DNA from 2 places in the Bombilactobacillus bombi genome. Region 2 is predicted to be linked to the other one. Evidence: riboswitches for the same ligand, from Rfam matches in the RefSeq annotation. Region 2 holds a riboswitch; the other holds the start of a gene.
What was found. A riboswitch is a leader RNA that binds a small molecule or an ion and turns the genes downstream of it on or off. The one in region 2 is predicted to bind lysine.
Positions count from the first base shown of each region.

Region 1: another riboswitch for lysine. It lies ahead of lysA (diaminopimelate decarboxylase); the one in region 2 lies ahead of DS830_RS07625 (amino acid permease).

Region 1 is NZ_CP031513.1:812,118-820,333, reverse strand. It holds gene DS830_RS04225 (APC family permease) at 1-1,154, shown strand, start outside; gene DS830_RS04220 (Xaa-Pro dipeptidyl-peptidase) at 1,202-3,607, opposite strand; gene dapF (diaminopimelate epimerase) at 3,717-4,703, opposite strand; gene DS830_RS04210 (aspartate kinase) at 4,715-6,067, opposite strand; lysine riboswitch at 6,371-6,549, shown strand; gene lysA (diaminopimelate decarboxylase) at 6,639-7,958, shown strand; gene dapD (2,3,4,5-tetrahydropyridine-2,6-dicarboxylate N-acetyltransferase) at 7,961-8,216, shown strand, end outside.
Region 2 is NZ_CP031513.1:1,577,733-1,585,948, reverse strand. It holds gene DS830_RS07640 (UDP-glucose--hexose-1-phosphate uridylyltransferase) at 1-1,329, shown strand, start outside; gene DS830_RS07635 (MFS transporter) at 1,430-2,866, shown strand; gene DS830_RS07630 (ECF transporter S component) at 2,922-3,515, opposite strand; lysine riboswitch at 3,640-3,819, shown strand; gene DS830_RS07625 (amino acid permease) at 3,905-5,338, shown strand; gene treC (alpha,alpha-phosphotrehalase) at 5,387-7,045, opposite strand; gene treR (trehalose operon repressor) at 7,042-7,776, opposite strand; gene DS830_RS07610 (PTS sugar transporter subunit IIABC) at 7,999-8,216, shown strand, end outside.

The sequences.
Region 1 (8,216 bases), 770 kb from region 2:
CTTGGATTAATGTAATCTTTGGTGAATTTTTTGGCTGGGTTGCCGGTTGGGCTTTACTTGCAGAATATTTTATTGCAGTTGCTTTTGTGGCTTCTGGTTTATCTGCTAATTTTCGAGGATTAATTGCTCCTTTGGGTTTAAAATTGCCCAATGCTTTAGCTAATCCTTTAGGCAGTAATGGAGGAGTAATAGATTTAGTCGCTGCGATTGTGACTATTGGTGTAGCCCTCCTGCTTTCTCGTGGTGTAACAGAAGCAGCTCGTGTAGAGAATGTTTTAGTGGTGGCTAAAGTTTTAGCTATTATTTTATTTATTATTGTTGGCGCAACAGCTATTCATGCTCAAAATTATACGCCGTTCATTCCGAAGTATCATGCTAATCCAGATGGGAGTGCTTTTGGCGGCTGGCAGGGTATTTATGCCGGGGTCTCAATGATTTTTCTAGCTTATATTGGTTTTGATTCAATTGCAGCTAATTCTGCAGAAGCTATAGAACCTCAAAAAACAATGCCTCGTGGAATCTTAGGTTCATTAGTGATTGCAGTAGTATTGTTTGTTGCTGTTGCCTTGGTATTAGTAGGAATGTTTAAATATACCTCATATGCAAATAATGCTGAGCCTGTTGGCTGGGCTTTACGTCATAGTGGACATGGTATTGTTGCTTCTGTAGTCCAAGCAATTGCTGTTATTGGCATGTTTACAGCCTTGATTGGGATGATGCTGGCTGGTTCAAGATTGATTTATTCTTTTGGTCGTGATGGTTTATTGCCAAAATGGTTGGGAAAAGTAAATGATAAAAATCTACCAAATCATGCTTTAATTGTGATTACACTAGTTTCTGTTATTATTGGTTCCATATTTCCTTTTGATGAATTATCACAACTGATTTCAGCAGGGACGTTGATTGCTTTTATGTTTGTTTCTTTAGGTATTTATGGACTTCGCCGGCGTGAGGGTAAAGATATTGTGAATACAGGTTTTAAAATGCCACTTTATCCAGTATTACCATTTTTAGGTTTTCTTGGTTCTTTGATAGTGTTTTATGGTTTGAGCCACGCAGCTAAATTATATGCTGGAGCCTGGTTCTTGGTAGGGGTCTTGGTCTACTTCTTTTATGGTATGCATCATTCCTATTTGGAAAAGAAAAATAGTTAAAATAAAAAAACTTGATTAGTCTATGATTAATCAAGTTTTTTTATTGCTTAGCAATACGGAAGTATTAATTTAGAATTAGCACAGTCAAGTTGATAATGAATATCTTGATTGCCTCGAATTGTCATTTCCATATCGGTAGCATAGACAATTAATCCCAGCTGATGCCCTGGTAATAAGCGGTAATGGGTGGGGTGTAATGCTAAAGTGAATTCATAAAATTCCCCGGGATTAACGGTTTCAACTTGAGTTAAGGCAGTACGATTTTGAAGATTCATGTGGGCCAAAGAAATAAGCTGGTAATCGCTAGTTGAGTTAGACAATTGGTATTCGCGTAAATCTTCTTTTTGATAATGAAATCCCAAATCAAAGGCTTGTGTTTCTAGAACTTGGGGTAATTTCTCTAAACGGTGATAAGTACCATAGTCAATTAAACGACAGCTTATTAACCCGATATTGTGATCACTGGCTAAACGTAACTTGACCTGTGGTCTGCCATCTAAGATGAGAGTTTCAGTTTGAGGTGCCGTTTTAAAGATTAAACGTGTTGCTGCCAAATCGGAATCTGTTTGAACCAAGTCATTTTTCCAATTTTCTAAATGATTTGTATAATAATTAAATTTTTCTGGAATCAGATAATCACGATAAATTTGCGGTGTCAAATCTTTAGGTGCTGGCTGAGTTTGCAGTTGTTGATTTTGTAAATAATAAACTTGGTGTGAATTATTTTTATTGCCCCAGTCAGTTTGACTATGCCAGGTTTCTGCTTGTGCATTATCTTGAATTAAAACATCTGGAAGAATCTGTGCTGCTTGATTATTAACATCGTACAACTTATATGTTAGCCAAAGATTCATCATATCAGTATAGTCCAATGAACGAAAATTATTAATATAAATATGAGGACCTTGGTGAAGGATTAACTTTTTAGTTACGGGGATGTCTTTTAAAGCCTGCCATAGTTTGTAAACATTTTTGGGTTTCACATTCCAATCATTTAAGCCATGAACCATGATAATATCGGCTTTAATTTTTTTAATATTATGACGGTAGTTGCGTTTATCCCAAAAATCATTATAGTTACCCGTTTGACGATCTTGCTGTTGTTTTATTTGGTGTAATTGTTCCAGCCAAGTGGCTTTAATCTGCTGATAATCACCTGCCTGTTTTTGACGGGAAAAAGTTTCTTCTGCTAAAACGTCTGCATCTTCACCTGGAAATCCTCCCGGAGCAACTACGAGTCCGTTTTCACGATAATAATCATACCAACTAGAAATTGCTGCCTCGGAAATAATGGTTTTGAGTCCAGCAACACCAGTTGTAGCAACAGCAGTTGCAAGAGTGCCTAAATAAGAGCGACCAGTCATAGCAATATGGTGATTGCACCACCAGGCACTGATACTAATTTGTTGGGTTTTGTCAGTAAAAGCCGTGCGTTGACCGTTAAGCCATTCAATAATTGCAGTTGCAGATTGAGTTTCTTGATCATCACCACAGATGCGCATACCTTGAGAATCTTTCGTGCCGATACCTGCGGCATACACCACTGCAAATCCACGTGCAAGAAAATAATCATTCAAACTATAACTAAAATGATTACCAAAACTAGCTTGAGCATGCTTGGTTTGTCCCTTAATAGCTCTGGGTGCAGGAATTTTTGATGAAGTAGTTTGATTTTGCTCAATCGTGGATACAGTAGGTTGTTTAGGTGTGAGTGAAACATTAACATTATGGGTTAATCGTTCACCAGCTACATCATTAGTCCCTTGATTATAAGGTGAAGCGGTATAAAGGACAGGAACCGGTTGGTGATTAGATTCACTGGGCCTGATAATTTCGGCTTTTAACAAATCACGTTGACCATCATGATCGCTATCTAAGCTAGATTCTACATAAACCACCTCATGAAGAAGTTGATTAGTATCAAAAACAGGCTGAGTCTTGCCATTAAAAATCAACGGTTTAGAACTATTGTGCATTATTGTTTCAAAATAACCGCGACTAGCCAACTCATCTAAGAATGTTTGTCCATGAACAGTATGAGTAATTAAGAGTTGATACCATCCATGAACCAAGTCTGAAGTAGTTAGCTGTTGGTCGACAAATTGCGGATGGTGAACATCAGCTTTGATTTTTAAAGGTTGCTGCAAATCAAAATCTTGCTCAACTTCAAAGCCTAACAATTGAAAATAAAGATTGTAAAAAGCGGTGGCTGTGATTTGCTCTTGTTGTACATATTCTTCAGCATTTTGGTGAGAAGTCGCCATCAAAGTTCGTAATTGAACTGTTTGAGATTTAATATCATCCAATTCGGGAAAACTAGTGAGCAATAGCTGCTTTAAGGCTTGATGTGGTGCCAAATCAAGAAAATCTGCGTCAATAAAATGAATCTGCTGTAGTTCAAAAATTTCTTGCTGTACGTCAGTGGGTTTGATAGCAAATTGATTTAATTTCATAAGAACCTCCTCATGAGTATTTAATAATTATAACGCATCATACAAGTGAGCAAAATAGTTCCTAACCTCTAGTAAAGGTAGGAACTATTTTAAATAATATCGTTTTTACTTATGGACGACGATCTTTAATAAATTGTTGATAAGCAGCATCTTCAACTGTTGGAGTGATTTTTACTTGTGCTGGGTCGATAGTGGCATGATGCAAGTCATTTTCATTTAAGTCTAGATAGTGGGTGATTGTGGCATTACCAATAAGTTCAATCCAGTAATGATTATCAGTTTGATGAACTCGGGTTTGAACATAACCGCCGGGATTATAAACTGTCAGCAAACGATCGAAAATGTTCAACTCTGGATGAATGAGAGCAAAGGCAAGACTAGTCGCCGACATCCCTGTACCACAAGCATTAGTGAAGCCAACGCCTCGTTCAAAAGTTTGAACAAATAGTTGTTGCTCATTAATAATTTGAGCAAAACTGACATTGACACCATCGGGAAAATAAGGATTAGCTTGATTAAGTTTGGTCCCTAAATTTTTTAGTAAGTCGCCAGCTAAAATTTTAGCCGATACAAAACTAATTAAGTGTGGATTGGGCACAGCAATAGCTGTGAACTTTAAATCAGAAGCTAATACTGGGACAGGTTGATTAATTAATTGTTCCGTTCCTAAGTTGTCAAAGGGTAATGCCGCACGTTGAAAACTGACTGGGCTAATTTCCACGCTGATAGCTTTGACATCTGGCGCCCAATCAGCTTGGCAAGTAACTTTTAAATCAGCCTGCTCAGTTTCCACAATAAAATCATTTTGCTGATATTTTTCGGCTAAATAGCGTCCTACAGTACGAAGACCATTACCGCACATTGAAGCAATAGTACCATCAGCATTAATTACTTGCATTTTTCCCAGTGCTGGCAGATGTTGAGAGTTACTAACTACTAACAAGCCATCAGCACCACCTAAAAGTCCAGTTTGTGAATTAGTAATATTTTTTGCTAGGATGACTAATTCTTCTTGGGTGAGTGGCTGTTGTAAAGTAGTTTGATCAAGTAAAAAAAATTGATTTTGAGAGCCATGCACTTTTTGAATTGTAACCATGATATTCTCCTTTAATTAAAAAATTGATGATAAATTTCTGAAACTGCGATAGGTGCATCAGCTTGTTTGGTTCCTAACATAATTGAAATCCGAGAAGCACCTTGATTAATCATATGCAGTCCAATATTTTTTTTGGCCAAAGATGAAGTGATTAATTTCATGACACCAATTTTATTTCGCATTCCTTCACCTACAATCATCAGAATAGCATAGTCGTCAATCCATTCTAAATAGTCCGGATTTAAAACTTCTTGAATTTTTTGACACATTTGTTGGCGTAATTCCTCTGTAAATTGGCGTTTGTCAAAGATAACTGTCAAGTCGTCAATCCCTGACGGCATATGTTCATAAGAGATATTAAATTGATAAAAAATTTGTAATAGTTTTAATGTGAAACCAACTTCTTTATTAAGCAGATAGCGATGCAAATAAAGTGCTGCAAAATGATTGGAACTAGCCACGCCAGTAATGACATTTTGAGTATGAAAATGTTGTTCAGGAACAATCATAGTTCCAGGAAGATTAGGATGATTAGTGTTTTTGACCTTAATTGGAATTTGGCCCTCAATTGCAGGTATCAATGCTTCATCGTGGAACACCGAAAAACCTGCATAAGATAACTCCCGCAATTCACGATAAGTCATAACTTGAATTGGTTGAGGATGTGTTACAATTCGAGGATCAGCAGCATAAATTGCATTGACATCAGTAAAATTCTCGTACAGCTCAGCTTGTAGCCCTTGTGCTAAAATGGCACCGGTAATATCAGAACCACCACGTGAAAAGGTCGCAATTTGCCCACTTTCAGTGACGCCATAGAATCCTGGAACGATTAACAATTCTTGGGTGTGGCGCCATTTTTTTAAATTTTGATAAGTTTGTGGTAAAACGGCGGCATCATTAGGCACATCGCTTACCAGTAATCCAGCAGTTTTTGGATCTAAAAAGCGTGCTGCAACACCTTGTTTTTGCAGAATTAGAGTAAGTAATTGGGCATTAATTTTTTCTCCATGCGCTTTGAAAGCAGCCATTAAAAAATCATAATTGGCATAGTTAGTTAAGGGTAATTCAATGAGTTCTTGTTTTAAAGGTTGCAATGAATTTTGAGAAATATCAAAAAAATCAGCAATTTCTTGATAACGTGTCCAGATTTGATTTAAGGCTGCCTGATAATCTCTTTTTTGAAGTACACAATTTGCATATTTGATTAAAAGGTCGGTTACCTTAATGTCAGAATCTGACCTTTTTCCAGGTGCAGAAGTAACGATGACATGACGTTTAGGTTCAGCTAAAATAATATTAAGTACTTTTTGAACTTGAGGACCATTAGCGAGTGAACTACCACCAAACTTAACAACTCTCATTTTGACGAATCCTTCTTTTATTAAAATTTTTTTAATGTAATTAGGCTAAATTGTAACATTTTAATTTTAATCTGCAAATATAAATTTCAACGACTAAGGAGCATTATTGAAAAAAATTATTTATTTTGAAAGTTGAAAATATTGGTATAGTCCTATTTTGAAGCAATTTTTCTGGCTTTGATTTTTAAAATAAATTAAGCTGGCAGTGAAGTTATTTTGGCAATTGTGGTTTTATTTTTGCACTTTTTAATTAATAAATTATGAAAAGTGTTGACATTATGATTAATTAATAATAATATTTTTGTTAATCGAAGAGGTCGCAATCAACATGATTAGCTAGTGGAGTTTCTGCAAAGGCATCGAAACTAGTGAAAGGGGCGGTTGCCGAAGCATTAATTATTGCAGTGATTAATTAGCTGGGACGTAATCCAATAAATTGCGGACTGTCGCAAATGATAATTTGCGGAGCGCTATCGACAAAATTGAAACCAGATAATATCTTGTCTGAAGGACTCTTTTGTTTGCTTATGCGCACAAAAGAGTCTTTTTTAATATAATAGGAGAGTTGCCAATGCTAACAAATAATCTATATGATATTAATGAGCATAACCATCTAACTATTGGTGGGGTTGATGCTTTAGAATTAGCTCAAAATTTTGGGACACCATTAATTGTTTATGATGTGGCTCGCATTAAACAGCAGCTGCAAGCTTTTCAAACAGCATTTGCTCAACAAAATATTGATTATGCTGTTAGTTATGCCAGTAAGGCATTTGCAGCTATTGCTATGTATCAAGTAGTAAACCAAGCAGGGGCACATATTGATGTTGTTTCTGGAGGAGAATTGTATACCGCTTTACAGGCTGGATTTCCGATGGAGAAAGTGAGCTTTCATGGAAATAATAAAACACCAGCAGAATTATTATTAGCGGTTAAGCAGCATGTGGGAGTTATTATTTTAGATAATTTTTATGAGATTGAATTGTTGGATCAAATTCTGCAAGAAAATCAAGCTGAAATTAAAGTTATGCTGCGCATTACTCCTGGAGTAACAGCTCATACTCACCAATATGATCAAACTGGGCAAGAAGATAGTAAATTTGGTTTTGATGTTCGTTCAAGACAAGCAACTCGAGCTCTCAAAATGGTTTTAGCTAATTCTCGCATGGATTTAATTGGAATCCATGCTCATATTGGTTCACAGATTTTAGAGGTCGAAGGATTTGAATTAGAAGTGCAAGCTTTGATGCAAATCATTAAAGACTGGTCACAGCAGTATGACTATCAGCCACAAGTGTTGAATTTAGGTGGTGGTTTTGGTATTCGTTATACAGCTCAAGATCAAATTATTGAGCCAGAAGTTTTCGTCAAAGCCATTGTTCAAGCAGTAAAAAGATCTGCAAGCAAGTATCAATTGTCCATCCCCGCTATTTGGATTGAACCAGGACGCTCAATTGTTGGGGCAGCAGGCTATAGCTTATATACAATTGGCTCACGAAAAGATGTCCCCGGTTTGCAATCTTATGTTAATGTTGATGGAGGAATGGGTGATAATATTCGCCCTGCATTATATCAGGCTGATTACGAAGCTATTTTGGCTAGAAATCCTCAAGCAGCAGCAGTAGAAACAGTCCATTTAGCTGGACGATATTGTGAATCAGGAGATATTTTAATTGATCAACAAAAATTGCCCGCTAGCCATCCGGGAGACATTGTTGCAGTTTTAGCAACTGGTGCTTATGGTTACAGCATGGCTTCCAATTATAATCGCGTTCCGCGTCCTGCAGTAGTCTTTGCGGAAGCAGGCAAATCTCAATTAGTTATAAAACGGGAAACGTACGCTGATTTAGTAAGTCATGATTGTTTTTATCAACAAAAAGGGGGGAATTAGTTATGAAAAACAAATTATCAGCACCAGAAATCATCAAATTTATCAGTGATGCTCCTAAAAAAACTCCAGTTAAAGTATATGTGAAAGGTGATTTAGAAAATCTTTCCTGGCCTCAGGGAGTGCAAACTTTTATTGAAAAAACAACTGGAGTGGTTTTTGGTGATTGGGAAGATTTAGGTCCATTTTTAAAACAACATGCTAATGAAATTACGGACTATCAAATCGAAAATAGTAGTCGTAATTCGGCTGTTCCACTTT
Region 2 (8,216 bases):
GAAATGTTAGATATTGTTCAACTATTAGTTGATAATGCAGTTGCTAACCAACAAATTGCTGCTGATTCCAATAGTCGCGAAATTTTGGCTTGCCAGCTAACAGATCTTTATACTCCCGCCCCAAGTCAAATTAATCAACACTTTTGGAATCAATATCAATTAAGTCCTCAAGCAGCAACTGATTATTTTTATCAGATTTGTGAGCAAAACAACTACATCAAAACTAAAGATAATGCTAAAAATATCAGTTATCAAACTTCAACTGCTTATGGTGATTTAGAAATCACTATTAACTTGGCCAAACCAGAAAAAGATCCTAAAGCCATTGCAGCAGCACGTTTACAAAAAAATAATGGTTATCCTGCTGATAAACTGAGCATGGAAAATGAAGGTTATTTGGGACGGGCAGATTTTCCAGCTCGTACTAATCATCGAATTATTCGTCTGACTTTGGGAGGCGAGACTTGGGGTTTTCAATATTCTCCTTATGCTTATTTTAATGAGCATTGTATTTTTCTTTCAAATCAGCAGCGCCCCATGCACATTGACAGCGAAACTTTTACTAATTTGTTTGAAATTGTTCGCCTTTTTCCCCATTATTTTGTTGGCAGTAATGCTGATTTACCTATTGTTGGTGGCTCAGTATTAAGCCACGATCATTATCAAGGCGGTCGTCATCTTTTTCCAATGATGAAAGCTCCTTTAAAAACAAGCTTCCAGTTAAAAAATCACCCCCAAATTACAGCTGGTATCGTAAATTGGCCGATGTCGGTTATTAGATTAGCAGGTAATAATCCGACTGATTTGATTCAAGCTAGCCAAGAAATTTTGACTGCTTGGCAACATTATAGTGACGAATCAGTCAACGTTAGAGCAATTGTTGCTGACAAACAGCATCATACAATTACCCCGATTGTTTATCGCCAAAATCAACAATGGATAATTGATTTAGTCTTGCGCGACAATCAAACCTCTCAGCAGTATCCTGATGGCATTTTTCATCCTCATCAAGATGTTCAACACATCAAAAAAGAAAATATCGGCCTCATTGAAGTTATGGGTCGGGCAATTTTACCAGGTAGATTGCAACAAGAACTACAGGAAGTTAAACATTACTTATTACAAGAACCTAATCATATTGCCGATTATCATTTAACTTGGGCTCAAAGTTTGCAAAAGAGCCACACAATTAATGATTCTAACGTTGAGCAAATTATTAAAGATTCTGTTGGCCAAATTTTTGCACGGGTTCTTGAAGATGCTGGCGTCTTTAAAAATAATCCAGTAGGAGAAGAGGCCTTTCAACGCTTTCTGCAAGTATTAAATTAATAATTAGTTTTTTAAATTTTTTCCTAACAAAATAGTTTTTTTTATACAAACTTGTGTGTATAATAGGCTACAACTTTATCATTCAAGGGAGATGGAGCTGATGGCCGATAAAATTGCCAGCTATCAAAATGATGCTCAAGTGCAAAAACACCGGTGGTTAATTCTCACTGCTGTAGGTTTATTTACTTTTATGTCAACACTCGATGGTAGTATTGTCAATATTGCTTTGCCAGTGATTAGTCGGGATTTACATATTCCGATGAATCAAGCGGAGTGGGTAGTTTCCTTATATCTAATTATTATTTGTGCTTTACTTTTATTTTTTGGCAAGTTAAGCGACAATCTAGGTAAGATTAAAGTTTTTCGTTTTGGTACTGTCCTTTTTATTTTGGGTTCATTACTTGCAGGCTTTCGAATTAGTTTGTTCTTTTTATTATTTGCGCGGACGATTCAAGCTTTAGGTGCCGCAATGACTATGGCCACTAATAATGGTATTATTACGGAAATTTTCCCTAGTACCCAACGTGGTCAAGCTTTAGGATTGATTGGCTCTTTTGTCGCCTTGGGCTCGATTGCAGGACCCGGTATTGGTGGTTTGTTGTTAGCAAAATTCAGCTGGAGTTATATTTTTTGGATTAATGTCCCGATTGGTTTAATTGCAATTGTGGTCGGCTATTTTGTCTTTCCCAAAGATATTACCTTAGCTCATGCACCTCTTGACAAAATGGGGGCTGGCAGTTTTGCTGTTACGATGATTTCCTTATTTGGCGGTGTCTTTGTGGGCCAGCAAGTAGGCTTTAAACAAATAGGCGTGTTGGTATTATTCATCGTCGCTCTTATTGCTGTCATTACCTTTGTGCGAACCGAATTAAGTTATGACAATCCATTACTATCGTTTTCTCTCTTTAAAAATCCCAATTTCTCATTAAGTCTATTATGTGCACTTTTAATTTTTATCACTAATTTCTTTTTCAATGTAGTTACCCCTTTCTATCTGGAAAATGCCCGCCAGTTAACTCCTAGCCAAACTGGCTATATCCTTATGATTTTCCCAATTATTCAGGTAATTGCTGCTCCTTTAGCCGGTAGTGCCTCGGATAAAATTGGACCTAAGTTAATTACTTTTATAGGTTTAATTTTCATTTTGTTAAGTCAAATCGGATATGTCCTATGTGGCCTGCACACTTCAATGGGACTCTTTATAGTTAGTGTAGCTTTCATGGGTCTAGGCAACGGAATCTTTAGCTCTCCTAATAATTCTTTGGTTATGAGTTCAGTTGCTACCAAAGATTTAGGTATTGCTGGCAGTATTAATTCACTATCACGGAATTTGGGTATGGTAATTGGTATTTCTAGTGCTACCACGATTTTATTTGCGGCCATGAGTCATAATTATGGTCATCATGTCACCACTTACTTGCCTCAGCATCCAGAAGTCTTTATTTATGGTATGCATGTTGTCTTCTTTATTTCCGCTGTTATTTGTTTAATCGCTACCGTCTTAACTGGTTGGCGTTTATTAGCTAAAGAAAACTAAAAACTGTCTAAAAAGGCTGGAACAATTAAACTTGCTCCAGTCTTTTTTTTGGAATTTAATTATCTAAAAACTTATTTGCACGTAACACTGCCAAACAAATCATGGGCACAATAATTATAGCTGCAATTAATTCTGGAATGCCATTAGTAGCCACTACGGTCATAATGACTCCATTTAAAGCTCCTGAAGTCACTTTATAAGCACTCGCCATGGCACCGGCAAACATTAAGCGCATCAAGCCTAAAACGGTGATTGTATTGGTTAAAGAACCAATCGCTGCCGCTAAAGCCATGCGTACTGTTTGCGATTTGATTTTGTTTTTAGTGCTGCGATAAATAATCCCCGCTAAATAGCCCACCAAAATCCGTGGTAATACTGCAATGATTGGATTAGTGAAGATCATTGTATCCAAAGGACTCGTTGGCGCGCTATAAGCGCGAATCATCGTCCCTAATCCCCAAATCAAGCCCACTAATGCGCCATCTCCAGGTCCTAAAACAATTGCCGCTACAATTACGGTTAAATGAATAATCGTTACATTGACTAATCCTAAAGGAATAAAACCCAGAAAGGGAGTCATTGATTGAACCAAAATAATCGCTATTAAAATAGCCCGAATTGCTAGTTTATATGCTTTATGTTTTCTCATTTTTTCATCCTATAAATGTGTTGTTGTTATTATATTACAAAATATCCTCTAATTATTAATAATTTGTATCAATTTGCGTTTTTTCTTGACTTTGTCTTAATTTAATTTAAACTTATTTAATATAAATCAAAGAAGAGGTTGCCAAACTTATCAGTAAACTTATGAAGACGATACAGCGTTGTAGATATAAGTTGAAAGGATTTTTGGCCGAAATCGTTTATTACTGTTTTAATATTCGGTTGGGACTAGATTTAATAAATCTAGGACTGTCGCAACCCAATCGTTGCGGAGCGCTATCTACGATTATACCCGTAGGCCTCTTAGCGCTTTTTGTTAAGAGGCTTTTAATCGTTTTTAGAGTTCTTCTTACAAGGTAAAGGAGAATTATTGTGGCTGAAAAAGATACTGTCCAACGGAATTTAAAAACGCGTCACGTAACAATGATTGCTTTGGGGGGATGTATTGGAACTGGATTATTCATGACTTCTGGTTCTACCATCTCTAAAGCCGGACCTGGTGGAGGTCTGGTAGCTTATATTGCTATGGGAATCATGGTTTACTTCTTAATGACTAGTTTAGGCGAACTAGCAACTAATTTGCCTGTTTCTGGTTCATTTGCTACTTACAATGCTAAATATGTAGACCCCGCTTTAGGATTTGCGATGGGCTGGAATTATTGGTTTAATTGGGCCATTACAGTGGCTGTTGATATTTCTACGGCTGCTTTGCTAATTCAATACTGGCTGCCTAAATCGCCCGGTTGGATTTGGAGTTTATTAGTTTTAGTTGTTATTTTTTTGATTAATGCCTTAACAGTTTCTACTTTTGGAGAGACTGAGTACTGGTTATCCATTATTAAAGTAATTACAGTTATTGTGTTTTTGATTATTGGTTTTGCTATGATTTTTGGTATTATGACTGGTCCAGCAGTGGGGTTGAAAAACTTCACCTATAAAAAGGCCCCTTTTGTGGGTGGCTTACCAGCTATTATTAACGTCTTTTTAATTGCTGGATTTTCTTTTCAGGGAACAGAATTAATCGGTGTAACTGCTGGTGAATCTGAAAATCCTGAAGAAGCCGTACCAAAGGCTATCAATGATGTTTTCTGGCGGATTTTATTATTTTATATTTTATCTATTTTTGTTATTGCTGCTTTAATACCTTATACCAGTCCTAATTTGTTAAGTGCTGCTGATGGTAATATCGCTGTTTCACCATTTACCTTGGTCTTTAAACGTGCTGGTTTAGCTTTTGCTGCTAGTCTAATGAATACAGTTGTTTTAACATCAGTTTTATCTTCCGCTAATTCTGGTGCTTATGCTTCTACCAGAATGTTATATGCACTAGCTAAGGATAACTACGCTCCCAAGATTTTCGCAAAAACTACTAAAAGTGGGATTCCCTTTTATGCACTGCTTGCTACAATTATTGTTTCCTTATTAACCTTTACGACTAGTATTTTTGGTCAAAAAATTTATATGTGGTTGGTTGCTGCTTCTGGATTAACTGGATTTATTGCTTGGGTAGGTATTGCTTTGAGCCATTACCGCTTTCGGAGAGCTTTTATTAAGCAAGGACATGATTTAAGCGAACTCAAATATCATGCCAAATTATTCCCATTGGGACCGATTATTGCATTAATTTTATGTATTATCGTTATTGGTGGCCAAAATATTGATGCCTTTATTAATTGGGATTGGCAACAAATTGGTGTTACTTATATTAGTGTACCGCTAGTTTTAATCTTGTATTTTGGTTACAAATTCAAACACCATACTAAGATTATTCCTCTAGAAGATATTGATCTTTCTAGTGAAAAATAAGTATAAAAAAATAACCACTCTTCATTGAAAGTGGTTATTTTTTTATACTTATTTGTTAATCAATAGCGCAATCGCTTCATAAGGCTGTAACTCAACATATTTAGGAACTTTCGAGATAACTTGATGATAATTATTAATTAGCACTTGCGTTGATAGCTCTTGATATTTTTGCGGCAATAAAAATTTGGTCGTTTGTCCGTAATAATTATTTAAAACTATTAAAATTTGTTTTTGATATTTGCGTAAATAGCCAAAGACTTGCGGATGGGTTAAATCTAGTGGTTCATAATCTCCCTGCGCAATGATAGCATAAGCTTTACGTAATTTAATTAATTTTTGGTAGTAATTAAAAATTTCACCATGATCTAACTCATCAGCAACATTAATTTGTTTTTGATTAGTTGGTCGCAGCCACGGCTTCCCTGTGGTAAATCCTGAATTAGTACTGCTATTCCAGTGCATGGGTGTACGGCTATTATCTCTAGACTTGGCTTGAATAATTGTCAGAGCTTGTTTTGCTGTTTTGCCATTATCGAGCATTTTTTGATAAGCATTCTTTGTTTCAATATCAACATAGTCATCAATACTTTGGTAATCGGGATTTATCATCCCAATTTCTTCGCCTTGATAAATATAAGGGGTGCCTCGCAATAAATGCATGCTAGTTGCTAACATTTCTGCCGATTTAACGCGATAATGTTGAGGGTCTCCAAAGCGATTTAAAGCCCAAGGTTGATCATGATTATTCCAAAACAAGGCATTCCAACCACCACCATTATTCATTCCTACTTGCCATTCGTTTAATGATTGTTTTAACTGCTTAAAGTCAAAAGGAACGCGTGTCCACTTTTCTCCATTTTGGTAATCAACTTTTAAATGATGAAAAGTAAATACCATGGTTAACTCATGGCGATCTGGCCGAGTATATAAGACTGAGTTTTGAATATCCGTAGAAGACATTTCCCCTACAGTAATAATATCTTTGTCTTGACCAAAAGTAGCCTGATTTAACTCTTGCAAATAATCTTGAACAATCGGAGTATCAGTATACATCATCTTGCTATCCATACCCTCAGGTGCATCACGCAAATCTTCATCTTTGCCGGTCACATTAATTACATCAAACCGAAAACCTTTGACGCCCTTATTACGCCAAAAATTAACAACCTTAAATAACTCACTTCTGACTTGTGGATTATGCCAATTTAAATCTGCTTGAGATGGATCATATAGATGTAAATAATATTTACCAGTAGTCCCAAATGGAGACCAAGCAGGACCGCCAAATTTAGAAGTCCAATTATTGGGTAAACTACCATCAGGTTTAGGATCGCGCAAATAAAAAAATTTTTGGTATTTATCATCGCCTGCGAGTGCCTTTTGAAACCATTCGTGTTGGGTGGAACAATGATTCAAGACCATATCCAACATCACACCAATATTATTTTTAGCCAATTGTTGAACCAATTCATCAAAATCAGCCATGGTACCGAATAAGGGATCAATTGCATAATAATCAGCAATATCATAACCATTATCATTTTGTGGAGAAACAAAAAAGGGATTGAACCAAATCATATCAATATTCAATCGCTGTAAATATGGAATTTTAGCTATTATTCCTTTTAAATCACCAATACCATCACCATCGCTATCATAAAACGACTTTGGATAAATTTGATAAATAACCTTATTTTTAAAATTCATAAAACTAATCCTCCATGAGCTGATTTACGGCGAGCAAAATCCACAAACTTAAATTTATCAGGCCGATGCATTGAAACAGTATATTGGAAAAACGATGTATCTTTTAAATAAGTTAGACTACGCACAAAAACTGCTAAATTAGGCTGTTGCAAATGCAATTTTTCCGCAATTAATTCATCAACAGGTTCTACAGTAATCGTCTTAGTAGCATAAGCAATTTCTAAATTTAATTCTTTTTCAAAATAAGAATATAAAGACGTCTGTGCTTGCTCTTTAGTAATCGCTGGTACATATTTTTTTAATACATAATCTTCGTCAATTACAATAGGTTCGCTATCAACCGTTCGCAAACGCCGTACAAAGATAGCAGCAGGATCTGTTAAAGCTAGCTGGTGAGCAATTGCTTGTGGTAAATTACGATTTTCTAAGGCCAATACCTGAGTAGTGGCGTTCATTTTTTGACTCAGATTCAACTCTGAAAAAGTTGTAATATCAGACACCGGAAATACAAACCGATTAATATCCAACACCATTGAACCTTTGCCTTTTATTTTTTGAATTAAACAAGCATCAATCAATTCATTCAGTGCTTTACGAATTGTTTCCCGAGAAGAACTATATAACTGTGCTAACGCTGGTTCACTTGGCAAAAAATCACCTGCTGGATATTGGCCATGTTTAATTTTATCGGTTAAATCTTGAGCAATTTGTAAGTATTTAGCAATTACCATTCAGTAAACTCCATTTTTTAAATTTACTATTTATTATACGCCTTTTAAATCTAGATTATACCATTCTTGTACGTACAAAAATAACATCAATTAAACTGTATAAAATTAATATTTACAAGCATTATGTTGACACTTGTCTATACAAGCTGTATTATTTATTTGAAAACGATATCAGATGTAACACAATTGTTGGATTACTTATAATAGTAAGGGGGAATTAAAATGAAGAAGCAATTACAACTATTAGCTCCTACAAGTGGTGAAATAATACCCTTAAGTAAAGTTCAAGATCAGGTTTTTTCTCAAAAAACACTTGGTGACGGATTTGGGTTAGAACCTAATGATGGACAAATTACAGCCCCAGTCACTGGGGAAATTGTCATGATTGCTGAAACAAAGCATGCAATAGGAATTAAAACTACTGACGGTGTTGAACTGTT